Regions from separate parts of the Bacillus sp. FSL R5-0422 genome, predicted to be linked through region 3. Evidence: predicted binding sites of a transcription regulator. Region 3 holds the regulator's gene; each other region holds the start of a gene.
The links. The regulator LexA, encoded in region 3, represses DNA repair genes until DNA is damaged. The targets are predictions, from matches to a motif close to CGAACATATGTTCG.
Positions count from the first base shown of each region.

Region 1: a site for LexA is predicted at 1,474-1,487, ahead of uvrB (excinuclease ABC subunit UvrB). Genes of this name have one in related genera too.
Region 2: a site for LexA is predicted at 2,166-2,179, ahead of MKX52_RS04775 (DNA repair exonuclease). Genes of this name have one in related genera too.

Region 1 covers NZ_CP152014.1:3,063,520-3,068,204, forward strand. The annotation lists gene uvrB (excinuclease ABC subunit UvrB) at 1-1,406, opposite strand, end outside; gene MKX52_RS15790 (CsbA family protein) at 1,700-1,945, opposite strand; gene MKX52_RS15795 (PEP/pyruvate-binding domain-containing protein) at 2,230-4,685, shown strand, end outside.
Region 2 covers NZ_CP152014.1:964,691-969,375, forward strand. The annotation lists gene MKX52_RS04760 (SidA/IucD/PvdA family monooxygenase) at 1-712, shown strand, start outside; gene MKX52_RS04765 (enoyl-CoA hydratase) at 875-1,648, shown strand; gene MKX52_RS04770 (YhzD family protein) at 1,875-2,063, opposite strand; gene MKX52_RS04775 (DNA repair exonuclease) at 2,236-3,450, shown strand; gene MKX52_RS04780 (AAA family ATPase) at 3,467-4,685, shown strand, end outside.
Region 3 covers NZ_CP152014.1:1,692,218-1,696,902, forward strand. The annotation lists gene MKX52_RS08460 (trypsin-like serine protease) at 1-159, shown strand, start outside; gene MKX52_RS08465 (NucA/NucB deoxyribonuclease domain-containing protein) at 422-802, shown strand; gene MKX52_RS08470 (STAS domain-containing protein) at 941-1,789, shown strand; gene MKX52_RS08475 (IseA DL-endopeptidase inhibitor family protein) at 1,822-2,364, opposite strand; gene MKX52_RS08480 (hypothetical protein) at 2,659-3,093, shown strand; gene lexA (transcriptional repressor LexA) at 3,139-3,759, opposite strand; gene yneA (cell division suppressor protein YneA) at 3,919-4,230, shown strand; gene MKX52_RS08495 (recombinase family protein) at 4,248-4,685, shown strand, end outside.

The sequences.
Region 1 (4,685 bases), 1.4 Mb from region 3:
CCAATCTCTTTTAAATAATCTGTCAGATCCTCAGACATTTTCTTCGTCAGCGTCGTCACGAGCACACGCTCATTTTTCTCAATCCGCGCATGAATTTCTCCAATTAAGTCATCAATTTGACCTTCAATTGGACGCACTTCAATAATTGGATCAAGTAAACCTGTTGGACGGATAATTTGTTCCACAACCTCTGGGGTTTTCTCAAGCTCATAAGGACCCGGAGTGGCAGATACATGCACAATATGATTGATATGCTTTTCAAACTCATCAAAGGTGAGCGGTCTGTTATCAAGTGCTGAAGGCAGACGGAATCCGTGATCAACCAACACTTGCTTTCTTGCTTGGTCCCCGTTGTACATCGCACGGATTTGCGGGACCGTCACATGTGACTCATCGACAACAATCATAAAATCATCTGGGAAATAATCAAGCAATGTATAAGGGGTTGAACCAGGAGGACGCAAGGTCAGATGTCTTGAGTAATTCTCGATTCCTGAACAAAAGCCCATTTCTCTCATCATCTCAAGGTCATATCTTGTCCGCTGCTCAAGGCGCTGTGCTTCTAGCAATTTTCCATTATCTCGAAGCTTTTCGAGCTGCTCCTCAAGCTCTTGTTCAATATTAACAATCGCTTTTTCCATTTTTTCTTCTCTAGTGACGAAGTGAGATGCTGGGAAAATAGCCACATGTTCACGATCACCGAGTATTTCTCCAGTCAGTGCATCCACTTCTCGAATACGTTCAATTTCATCACCGAAAAACTCCACTCTGATACAATGCTCATCACGTGAAGCAGGGAAAATTTCAACGACGTCTCCTCGTACTCGGAAGGTTCCGCGCTGAAAATCTATATCATTACGAGAATACTGAATGTCCACCAGCTTACGTAGAAGCTGATTGCGTTCAATCTCCATTTCAGTACGTAAAGACAGCACAAGCTCTCGGTATTCCTCTGGCGAACCTAAGCCATAAATACAGGAGACACTGGCAATGATGATGACATCTCTCCGCTCAAATAACGAGGACGTAGCGGAGTGTCTCAGCTTATCAATCTCATCATTGATGCTGGCATCCTTTTCAATAAATGTATCCGTCTGAGGCACATACGCCTCTGGTTGGTAATAATCATAGTAACTCACAAAATATTCGACAGCATTATTCGGAAAAAATTCCTTGAACTCGCTGTATAGCTGACCGGCAAGTGTCTTATTATGCGCAATGACAAGTGTCGGTTTGTTCACTTCTTTAATCAGATTGGATACAGTAAAGGTCTTTCCTGTACCTGTTGCACCTAACAGCGTTTGATGCTGTTTCCCCTGATGGATCCCCTCAACAAGCTTTTCAATTGCCTTCGGCTGATCTCCTTGGGGCTGATAGTTAGAAACTAATTCAAAGCGGTCACTCACATCAAAGCCTCCGTTTCGTTACGAAATCTATCTAATGAATATATTATCATAAAAGAACACAAAAATACGAACTAAAGTTCGGCTCTTGCTTGATTTTTATTTCCAATACAGTCATACCCTCTCTTCAATACCAAATAACCCTCTTGCGAAAACCTTCCTTTCAGTATGGAACATTTTGGTGAGAGATATGCGATGACAGAAAAAGAGAACAAAAAGAAAGCTGCACTCACTAAAAATCGTAAGCACAGCTTAAAAACGTCACCTTTCGGCCTCACACGCTCTTGATGATCACATCAATGATGTTTTTCAGCCTTTTCTCTCTTTTCAATTTCTTTTTTAGCCATATATAATGCACCAGCTACTAAAGAAATGATATCTAATCCTACAATAAAGTAGGTTTCTGTATAGCCCTTCATATACGAGGCAAATAAAAGCGCTGCTGTTAATGCAATGCCCACATAATGATTATAAGTCACCTTTGAAAATAAAATAACGAGCAGGAAAGGAAAAACAAGTGCAAATATGGCTTTTGTAATCACAAAAACCCTCCCTCTTCATGATCTACTCCCTTGATTATAGTAAAGTTTGGCATATTGAACAATTCACAGTTTTCAATTTCCCCTATTTTTCTTTCTGTTCGGAGACTTTTGTTTTAGATATAGTAGGAAATTAGTGAGAATGTCCCCTTTGTAAAGATAGGTCTTTCCGTCTTTGACAGTCACATCCAATAAATTCTATGATTAAAATGATAGTGCGCACTATCATTTTAGAAACAATAGAGAGACAGACAAACCATTGGCTATTTGGATAAGGGGGCATTCCCATGTATTCAGTTTTATTTCATGCGGCTGAAGAATCCGCATCACTCGCAGGGGCAAAAGGCCTGAATTTAATCAAATTAAACAATCACGGCCTGCCAGTCCCAGATGGATTTATTATCAAAACCAACAGCTTTTCAAGCTTTCTTTCATATCACAACCTGCATCCAACCGAACAAAACCTTGCTGACAAAATCAAAGAAGCATCGTTTCCTTCTCAAATGGAAGCAGAACTTCTTTCGTCCTTTCAATCATTACGGAAAACTTATCCCTCAGTTGCAGTCAGATCCTCTTCTGTTGCAGAAGATCTCGAAGGCGCCTCATTTGCAGGACAGTACGAGACCTATTTAAATATCAAAACAGATGAAGAATTCTTACAGGCTGTCAAAGAATGTTGGTCTTCTTACTTTGGAGTGAGAGTAACAGAGTATAAGGAAGAGATGGATGAAAACGAGGAAGAGATGCCGCTCATGGCTGTTGTCGTTCAAGGATTGATCCATTCTGATGTCTCCGGTGTCATCTTTAGTGAGAATCCCATAACAGGAAAAACAAATGAAATGATGCTGACAGCAAGCTACGGACTAGGAGAAGCAATCGTTTCCGGGCTTGTGACACCAGACACATTTGTTATAGACAAAGAGACACTTTCTATTGAAAAATCACTTGGAACGAAAGAGCTGCAAATTATTCCTTATCAAGAAGGTGTCATTGAACAAGCAGTGACGGAGGAAATGGCTGGTCAGTTTTGCCTGAATGATGACCAACTAGTAGAAATCACGCACATCACCAAACAAGTAGAAGCACTTTATGGTCATAGCGTCGATATCGAATTTGGGATAGCAAATGGCACATTTTATTTACTTCAAGCCAGACCGATTACCGCAGCTCTCTCAAAAGCAGCAGATGAAACAGTAGGGGCTTCTTTTCAAATGCAGCCAGACGAGCTGCAGGATTTCTGGATCTCAATGGACGATCATATGCCGGGTCCAACAAGTCCTCTCTTTTCAAGTCTGATCATCCCAGCATTAAAAAGCGGTATGAAGAAAAATGGTGAAAAATATCAAGTGCCTGATCTGAATATTAAAGATATCAAGCTTTATAGAGGACATCTCTATTCATCACCGTCCCTGCCAGAAGCGAGTGCAGAAGCCGTACCAGTTTTTGATGAAAGCTTATTTGAGTTATTTCCGCATCTAAGTGAACGTATGTATGAAATTTTAGAGAAAAATTTCTTTCCTTTTTACGAAAAGCTGGATCTCAAAATAAAGGAACCGATGACCATTGAAGAAGCCATCATCGGCTTCGAAGAATTAAAAGCTTTTTATATACAAGCATATGATGATCATTTTGATATTGTCATCCCTCAAGTCATTTTATCAACTATGATTGAAGACATGCTTGTGACGTATACTGGTGATCAATCACAAGTGATCCTACTGCATGAGATGATGATAGGCGTGATGAATAAATCACTTGAAACAGATAAGAAGCTATCTGATTTTGCAAAGAGTGTCCTTCAAGATAAAGAACTTTATCAAGCATTTATAAACAATGAAAAGAATTCAGAGCTGCTTGATGCACTCACTCAATCGGAAAAAGGCAGACACTTCATTTCGACATTAGAGGAATTTCTTCAAGTTTATGGCTGGCGATCTGTGAAAAGTCATGACCTTACGGAAAAGACATGGGTGGAAAACCCTGAGTTTATCCTAGATATCATCAGAAACAACATTCAACACCAAAGTGATTTTGATGAAGAATTTGCACAAGCCGTCATCAAAAGACAAGAGACATATGAACATTTTATGAGCCAAGTGAAGGATGAAGCATTTAAAACGAAATTTGAGACACTTTACCAATTTGCTCTACAGGCTGCTAATATCCGTGATGATCATCACTTTTACATTGATGCCATGTTAGATGCTAAAGCCAGAGTATATCTATTAAAGATTGGCGAACTTCTTGTACAAAAAGGAACGCTTCCTCATCAAGAAGATCTATGGTATCTCTACGATGAGGAGGTACACACAGCGCTCACAACGTCTACATCATTTGATACAGTCATCGCACAAAGAAAAATTGACATGAAAGAGAATGAAGCCATCCAACCACCAGCTTATATGGGCACCCCCACTGAAGCTGAATTGCAGCAAGCAGAAAGAACGCTCGGTTCATTAAGAGAAAATGAAAACAACACAAGCGATATGATCTATGGAATTGGCGCATCTAGCGGTATTGTTTCTGGAAGAGTAAAAATTATTACATGTGCTGAGGAATTCTCACAATTTCAAAAGGATGATATTTTAGTTTGCAAAACAACCACACCTTTATGGACGAGCTTATTTAGAGATGCAAAAGCAGTCGTAACCGATGCTGGAGGCATTTTATCTCATTCAGCTATTATCGCAAGAGAGTATATGATGCCAGCTGTCCTAGGAACCCGAATAGCAACAGAAACACT
Region 2 (4,685 bases), 730 kb from region 3:
GGTAATTGGTTCTGGGCAGAGTGCAGCCGAAATCTTCTTAGACCTGCTCCAGCATCAGAAGAAAGGGCAGCAGCTTTCTTGGTTTACACGATCTAGTGAATTTAGAGAGCTAGAGACGGCTGAGCTTGGTCAGGAGCTGTTCACACCAAAGTACGTCGAGTATTTCCATTCACTTCCTTATGAAGAACGAATGAACACATTGCCTAGGCTGACTGGATTAAGAAATGGGATAGATGCATCGACGCTCTCACGTATTTACCAGGAATTGTATCATCGGTCTGTTTCAGGTGAGGAGCCATCTGTGATCATTCAACCCATGACCGAGCTTGAAGCCATTCAGGTGGAGGAGAATCAGTCCCTCAAACTGAACCTAAAGCAATGGCAGCTAAAGAAAGAAAAGAGCATAATAGTAGATCGTGCTGTATTGGCTACAGGATACACACCGAATATCCCGGCGTGGTTTAGTGCGTATGAACCTTTAATTGAATGGGAAAGTGAAGAGCATTTTAAAGTGACAGAAGACTTCAGGCTTGTGTTCAAAGACAAGCGTCCGCATCATTTCTTTACATTTACGAACCTAGATCACTCTCATGGAACAGCGGCGACCAATTTAAAACTATCCATCTACCGCAACCAGAAAGTGATTCAAACCATTCGCGGGGCGAAAGAAGCGCCATTCAAGAAGGAAACAGCCTTTCAGCAATTTGAATAAGAGATAAAAAGGGCCAAGCATAGGGCCCTTTTTCATTAGATTGTTATTTCAACAATTATGCTTGTTTTGGTATCAACTAATCCTGAAATTTTTTAAACTGAGGAAAAGGAATTATTCGGGTTGAAATGGAAGTAAGTCATGTGTTTAAAAAAAGGGGGATGGATGATGACATATATCAATTGTCAGCTAGATGGGGATATTTTTGAAATCGTTTTCAATAGGCCGGATGCTTATAATTCATTTCATGTGGACATGTTTGCTGAATTCAAAGAGGCATGTGATGCAGCGGAGAAAAGTAGTGCAAAAGTCGTTGTAATCAAGGGCGCGGGAAAAGGGTTTTCAGCAGGCGGAGATATTGGCATGATGCTTAAGCAGGAAAGTGAAGAGGATTTCCATCGTGTGATGGATTTGATCGAGGGGATTACGCTTTCTCTAGCAGGTATGAAAAAAGTAACGATTGCTCTTGTCCACGGGTCAGCGGCAGGGCTTGCTTTTAGCTTTGCTTTAAGCTGTGACTACTTGTTTATGCATCAAGATGCAAAGCTCGCCATGAATTTTAATGGAGTAGGCTTAATTCCAGATGGCGGAGGGCACTTTTTCCTCACAAAAAGAGTCAGTGAACAAACCGCGAAACAATTGATTTGGAGTGGACAAAAGCTTCCTGCTGAAGAAGCGCTAAAGCTGCGCCTTGCAGACGGCGTGTTTCAAGAGGAAGTCGATGCGTATCAAAAAGAATGCGTGAAGCCATTTATGAACATGCCGCTTCAAGCATTTATCGAGACAAAACGAATTTATTTCCAGCAGTCAGAGTCACAGCTGCTAGCCGTTCTTCAAAAGGAGAGGGCAGCACAGGCAAGACTGAGGCAAAGCCATGATCATAAGGAAGGCATTCAGGCATTTTTAGAAAAAAGACGACCTGTCTTCCAGAATGTATAAACGAATGTAAGTCCGGAGAATGCCGGCTTCAGCGTGTAGACAAACCCTCGCATTCGGTGTCAGGTCTCTGCTTCGGTGCTCACGAATGTTCAATTCGCTCCGCTCCGATGCTCGTCCTTCCTAGACTTCAAAGGTTTTCTATTACGCTGAAAAGAAGACAAAGGGCTAAAATAAAGATCATTTTAGCCCTTTGCCAATAATGTGAGGCGGGCGAATGCCGGCTTTTTTAACGTTCAAATAAAAGCAGCTTGCCTGCATCATCAACGAGACGATGAGAATGCTTCGTGTATTGCTGTTCTAATAAGCGATGGCGACCTAATTCCTTTGCCTTTTCATCACTATCTGTTGTGATTTTTTCATTTAATAAAGTTTCACCGGATGGGTCAAATACAGTTAAAAAGTATGTCTTCTCCATTCCTCAACTTCCTTTCCTCTGCTTTTCTATGTAATTAAACAAAGAATAAGACAAAACCTCCTTTTTATCCCTTAAAAATCTGTTTTTTAGAATAAGAGTGATAGAACGTGCATTCGCAAAAATGGCATGATAAAATATGGACAATGACAGTATCGGACAAGGAGATAGACGTTTGACTAAGCTCACTTTTATTCATGCCGCAGATTTACATTTAGACAGTCCATTTGCAGGAATGTCGAATATTCCTAGCTTACCCTTTAAGCGGCTCAAAGAAAGTACATTTCAAAGTGCGAAGAATATGTTTGATCTCGCCATTGCTCGAGCAGTAGACTTTGTGCTGCTTAGCGGAGATTTATTTGACGAATCAAACCGTAGCCTGAAAGCACAGCTGTTTTTAAGAAATCAGTTTCTAAGACTGCAAACTCAAGGGATAGAAGTCTTTATTATTTATGGTAATCATGATCATTTAGGTGGTGAATGGACACCAATCGAGTGGCCTGAGAATGTGCATGTTTTTTCAACCAGTACCCCAAGTGAGCAATCCTATTATAGAGGAAATCAGCTTGTCGCAAGTATTTATGGATTTAGCTACAAAGAGCGTGCTGTCTATGAAAATATGACCTCTCAATATATCAAAGCGACAGATGCTACCTATCACATTGCGATGCTTCACGGTACATTAGCTGGACAAGAAGGTCATGATGCGTATGCACCTTTTCAGCTTGAACAGCTCCTTTCCCGGGATTTCGATTATTGGGCGCTTGGACATATACATAAGAGAGCCCTTCTGCATGAAGACCCATTGATTATTTATCCTGGTAACATGCAGGGCAGACATATAAAAGAAACAGGAGAGAAAGGCTGTTACGTTGTTCAACTCTCCGAGGACTCTGAAACAGCGGAATTTATTAGCTGTGCGGATGTGATGTTTGAGACACTTACAATAGACATCACAGAGACGGTTCATATGACGGATCTTGTGACACTTGTGGATAACAAAATGAGTGAACTGAAAGAGGAAGGTGTCCCTCATTTTGTGAAAATTGAATTGACGGGTGAGGCTCCTCCTTATTTTGAGCATACTCAGCTTGAGTTGCTTGAGGAGCTGATGACCGTTCTTCATGAACAGGAAGAAGATGAAGATGTATTCGTTTGGGTCATATCGATTGACTGCCAAACAAATAAGAATGTCGCCTATCCAGAAGATTCTTTTTTGAAGGAACTCACTGCTGAAATGTCACAGTTTGAGGCTTATGAAGAGCTTCTATCACCAATCAAGCGTCATCCAATCTATAGAAAGTCAGGAAAAGCGCTCACAAAAGAGGATGAAATGGATATAAAAGAAGAAGCGCAAAGGCTGCTGACAGAACAGCTAAAGCAATTATGAGAAAAGGAGAGGCACAATGAAAATACGTTCACTCCATATCGCCCATTTCGGTAAATTTTCAAATCGCACCTTTCACTTTTCTGATGACGGTTTTCAGCTAGTTTACGGCCTAAATGAATCGGGGAAAACGACATTGAAAACGTTTATTGAATCGATGTTATTTGGATTTCCAAAAAACAAGATGTACAAGTCGAAACAGGGTTCTTTTTATGGTGGTTCCCTCACTTGTCATGATGACGAGATTGGCGTTATTCACATTGAGAGAACATCCGACCGCGGTGGGCATGCACAGGTGTTTTTACCGAATGGTGAAGTGAAAAACGAAGCTTTTCTACAGGCGCTTTTAAAGGGAACGGATCGCAGATTATATCAATCAATCTATTCGTTTGATGTGTTTGGACTGCAAAATGTCCAAGCCTTAAACCAGGATCAGATAGGCGAATTTCTACTTTTCTCAAGTTTATTTGGCTCAGATGCAGCCACCAAGATGGATAGCAGGCTGCTAAAGCAACAGGAACAGCTGTTTAAACCAAATGGCCGCAAGCCTGAATTAAACCAGCAGCTTGATCGTTTAAAAGAGCTGACAGGTCAGTTGAAACAAGCGAGATTGGTAGAAGGTAGCTATACCGAAAAGAAACGGGAGCAATCTGAATTAACGGAGACGATCGAAAAGCTTCAAAATGAAATGAAACAAGCGGAAGAACACCTTCAGAAACTGACTGAATCCATTCAAGTCTATCCCATGATTGAGAAAAAAGTGGAGTTGAAAAAGGAATTAGCCCGCTTTCCAGACCGAGTCAAACGTTTTAGAGCAGAAACCAAGCATGAGCTTGATAAACTAGAATCACACCTTCACCCGAAAAACGCTCAATTAACTGCACTGAAACAGAAGTTAGATCATTTGCAAACCTCACTCGTACAAGTTCAACCGCTTTATGACAAGGATACCTTAATGGAGATGAATAGAGTCGTAGATGAAGCATCGAATGCTGAGCTTGTGAAAAAACGCATAGCAGAGTGTCGAGCAAACCGTGATTCATTGAAACAAAAAATAGACGAAGCGGAAGTAAAGCTAAAGTGGGAGCGCCCGATAAAGCTCGAACAAATCGACGATTCGCTTGAATTTGAGTGGGAATTAAAGGAGACTGTCACTCAATACATCCGTCTCATGGACAGAAAGGCGCAGTTAGATGAACGTTTTGATCACGCGAGACATGAGCTGGACGAAGCAGAAG
Region 3 (4,685 bases):
ATTGATACATTTAGCGGAAATTCAGGCTCAGCGATGCTAGATCAAAATCAGCAAATCGTTGGGGTTCATAACGCAGGTTATTCAAACGGAACGATTAATGGCGGTCCAAAAGCGACAGCAGCCTTTGTTGAATTTATCAACTATGCAAAAGCACAATAATAGCTAGGGGCTAAAGCTTGTTTCCTTCATAGGGGACAAGCTTTTTTATGTGGAAATAAGTGTCTATCTTTATGTGCTTGAAAGATCCATTGACCTCTCAGCCTCTTCATTTTTTTCACATGTCATTCGTGAACGACTCATACATTAAAATGACACATTCCCTTTAAGTCAAGATTCTGCTCTAGAAAAATGAGGAGGTCTCATACTTTTGAAGATGAGAAGAGGCTGGATGGCTGCTGTTGCTTTGTGCTTTGTGATATGGATGGGCACGCTGTTAGGTGGTTTTGGGGAGGAACATGCAGCAAAAGGCGCGGAACGATATGATCATGTCATTCAATTTCCAAAGGAACGGTATCCTGAAACAGGCAGTCATATTCAAGAAGCCATTCGAAAAGGGCATTCAGATGTGTGTACGATAGACCGAAATGGAGCAGATGCCCGCAGGCAAGAATCTTTAAAAGGCATTCCGACTAAACCAGGATTCGACCGAGATGAGTGGCCAATGGCCGTTTGTCTTGAAGGAGGAAAAGGGGCGAGTGTTCAATATGTCAGCCCGTCTGACAATAGGGGAGCAGGCTCCTGGGTCGGACACCAGATGAGTGGGTATCCTGATGGGAAAAGAATATTATTTATTGTGAAATAAAACTAAAAGAGAGGCGCCTATGAGTAGGTGTCTTTTTTGTTCGCTAGAGCGTATTGGAGTTCGCAGGGACAAAAGATTCAGTGTACAATTGACCTATAAGATACAATTCAATGACAGAATGTGAAGGGATATATGCTTATGGATAAGAACCGTGCATTATACGACTATTTCATGCAACATGCAGAGAAACTGACTGAAACTTGGTATGATTCAATTGAGGATGATGATCCAGAATCAATCTATCGTTCAACAGATTCCAGCATCATATCAGAGCTGAAACGGCAAAATCAAGATTATTACCAGCATTTTATACGTGCGCTTATTGAAGACAAGACGTATTTACATACTGAGTTTAAGAAGTGGTCTGAAGACTTAGCCAGTGATCCGAAGCATTTAAACACACCATTAGATTATGTTGTGAGAGAATACATGTCTAATCAAAGAGTGGTCCTTCATTACTTAAAAGAATTTATTAAGCAGCGTCAAGATGATATTGATATTGACCGCATCTTTTATTGGTATGATTTAATTTCAGAGGCATTTAATATTTCAATTCATGTGTTCATTCAGCAATACGTGAAAAATACAACGAAGAAGCTCGTGGCACAAAGAGACATGATTTACGAGCTAAGTTCACCTGTCATTGTTTTAAAAAGCCATATTGCGTTATTGCCGTTAGTAGGTGATATTGATACAGCGAGAGCAAAGATTATTTTAGAAAATACGCTGAAACAGTGCTCACAAAAAGGTGTGCAGCATTTATGTATTGATTTATCGGGCGTTGTCATTATTGATACAATGGTGGCTCAGCAAATTTTTGATCTTGTCACATCACTTCGGTTAATTGGAGTAGAGACAACCATTTCAGGAATCAGACCAGAAATTGCCCAAACCGCTGTACAGCTCGGGCTTCCTTTTAATGAATTTCGCACGGCAGCATCACTTGCTCACGCATTAGAACGCATGACTGAATTTTCTCCAATATAAAAACCAGGCCGATTAATGGCCTGGTTTTTTATTTAGATAACAGCGTCAATTTTTGTGACTTTCCAATCTTTTTGTCCTTTTTCGAACGTAACTGTTCTTTTTACTTTGCGACCGTCAAGTGTTGGGACAGTGAATTCATATGTGCGGACTGTTTGTTTTTTAGAGACAAGTTTAGGTGTTGCTTTATCCCAATTAAGCATATTGTCTCCGTCGCCAACTGGAACAGCCATTTTACCTTTATGAACAATGAACTGGTAGTCTTTTAAACCTTGATTGATGGCTTCTTTTGTGAAAACTTGAGATAGGTAGCTGTTTAGTTTTTTCTTTGTATCAAATGTTTTAGAAAGATAGTTGTAAGTCATGTCTTTATAGCTAAATGATTTTAATTTGTAATCAGAATGTTCCTTAATTTTGTAGCCTGACATCGCACTCCAAAAGTGTTCTCGTGCATCAAGGGCAATATGTAACGCTTCTTTATTTGTCAAAGTGGCTGGTTTTTTAGAAGCGGCCAATGTTGTAGATTGTAATGAGATCATAAGCATAATAGCAGTTAATAAAACGAATAATTTTTTCAAGGCAATTGCCTCCTTTTCTCAATGAAAACTTCTTATGTTACAAATGTTACAATAATTACAGTGATATTACAAGTATTAAATTAAAATGTTTTTTATTTCTTTTCTTTCTATATATATAACGTTTAAAGGTGGCAAAAAGTTTTCATTTTTTTATTTTTTCTTTATATCTAGTATTTAACCGTTCTAAAGAAGAACAAAACGTTTTTTGGAAAAGTTTCTTTTTGGACGTTCAACACGCTTTTTCATTTATGTCATATACTATCGTGATGAATGTCTAAGAAAGTGGTGTTGAATATGTATTATCCGTATGAAGGTATGTGGAATGGGTACTCATATGATAGGCAGATGCAAGGTTTTCCGTCGTTTCCTTCACAAGTTGGAGGATTTCCAGGATTCCCATTCGGAGGAGGAGGCACTGGGCACGGATCTAGTGGCTCAGCCCCGCCAGCTCCACCACAGCATATTATTTCGCAATATCAGCAAGCATTATCACAGCCTCAAAGCATGCAGTCACTAATTTCAGGGCAAACAGGTGGAGGGCAGCAATCGGTTCAATTCGCTGCGGGATGTAATAGAAGATGGACGATTGTCTTTATGAGAAACGGTCAAGTATTTTTAATGTATGTCCTGTCCTCACAGCCATTCGGGAGAACAACGGGCTTTATTTGGCCGAACTTTACATTTGGTTCCTTCCCAAGCTCGAGTATTCTTGCCTATTCTTGTTCATAAAAAAAAGCCGGTTCTCATCATTAGCTGATGAAATACCGGCTTTTTTTAGTGAATATTTCTAAATACGCCAATCACTTTACCTAGTATACTTACATTCTGTAAAATAATCGGTTCCATAGATGGATTTTCTGGCTGTAATCTAAAGTGAGTATTTTCTTTATAGAAACGCTTGACTGTCGCTTCATCTTCCTCTGTCATGGCGACGACAATATCTCCATTGTTAGCAGTGCTCTGCTGACGAACAATGACATAGTCCTTGTCCAAAATACCTGCGTCAATCATACTTTCTCCCATAATTTCAAGCATAAATACTTGTTCATCTGGTGCTGCAAAAGTTTCTGGAAGAGGGAAGTATTCTTCTACATTCTCAACAGCTGTAATAGGCAAGCCTGCTGTTACTTTTCCGATGACTGGTACGTTCATTACAGCACTCTTTGGAATATTCAATTCCTCTTCATCTAGTACTTCGATCGCTCTAGGTTTTGTCGGGTCTCTTCTTATTAAGCCCTTCGTTTCTAGTCTAGCTAAATGTCCATGAACCGTTGAACTGGATGCTAGACCGACAGCTTCTCCAATTTCACGAACGGATGGGGGATAGCCCTTACTTTTTACTTCTTCTTTGATGAATGTCAGGATATCGAGTTGTCTTTTTGATAGCTTCGTCATCTTTTGCACCTCAAAACGTCAATTTTAAAGAAATTATAGCATGTTTTTCCTAACAGTACAAACATAGGTTCGAAAAAAACGTTTGACAGAAACGTTTGTTCGTATTTATAATAAGTGACAGAAAGAACGAACACACATTCTATTAGGAGAGATGACATTATGAGGTTAAAAGAATCTATTATTTTTATTGGGGTATTCTCATTCATCGTTGGCATATTTCTCTCACTTATTGCAGTCACAAGCCATAATGATCCAAATCAATATGTTAAAATAGAAGTTCAATCAGGTGATACTCTTTGGGGGTTAGCTGATCAAGTAAACGACAGCAAATCTATTGATAAAAATGCGTTTATTGACTGGGTCACTCAGCACAATGATCTTGCTTCAACAGAAATCCAGCCTGGTGACATCCTTGTCATACCAGTCAAAAAAGAGCATCCAGTCGTATATCAACTTGCAACAGTACAGTAGAAAGGTCGATTGAAGACATGAATGCAATCATCTATGCGAGAGTAAGCACTGTCAAAGAAGAGCAGGAAACCTCGCTGAAGAGACAAGAAGAAGAATTGCTGGCTTTAGCTGCTATGCACAAGATGAATGTGGTTAAAGTTATTAAAGAAAAAGCAAGCGGGTATGATCTAGATCGCGATGGTGTGTTTGATATGCTAGCTACACTAAGAGAAAAGTCAATTGATGCTGTTCTTATCCAGGATGAAACACGTCTCGGAAGAGGACAAGCAAAAATTGCGCTTCTTCATTGTCTTTTTAAAGAGAATGTGAAGGTGTACAGTACGTTTCATAGAGGCGAGCTTGAGCTTTCAGAAGCTGATGAAATGGTGATTGAGATCGTCGGAGTCGTTGAAGAATATCAACGAAAAATTCATAACCTGAAAATCAAGCGGGGAATGAGAAGAGCCGTAGAAGGC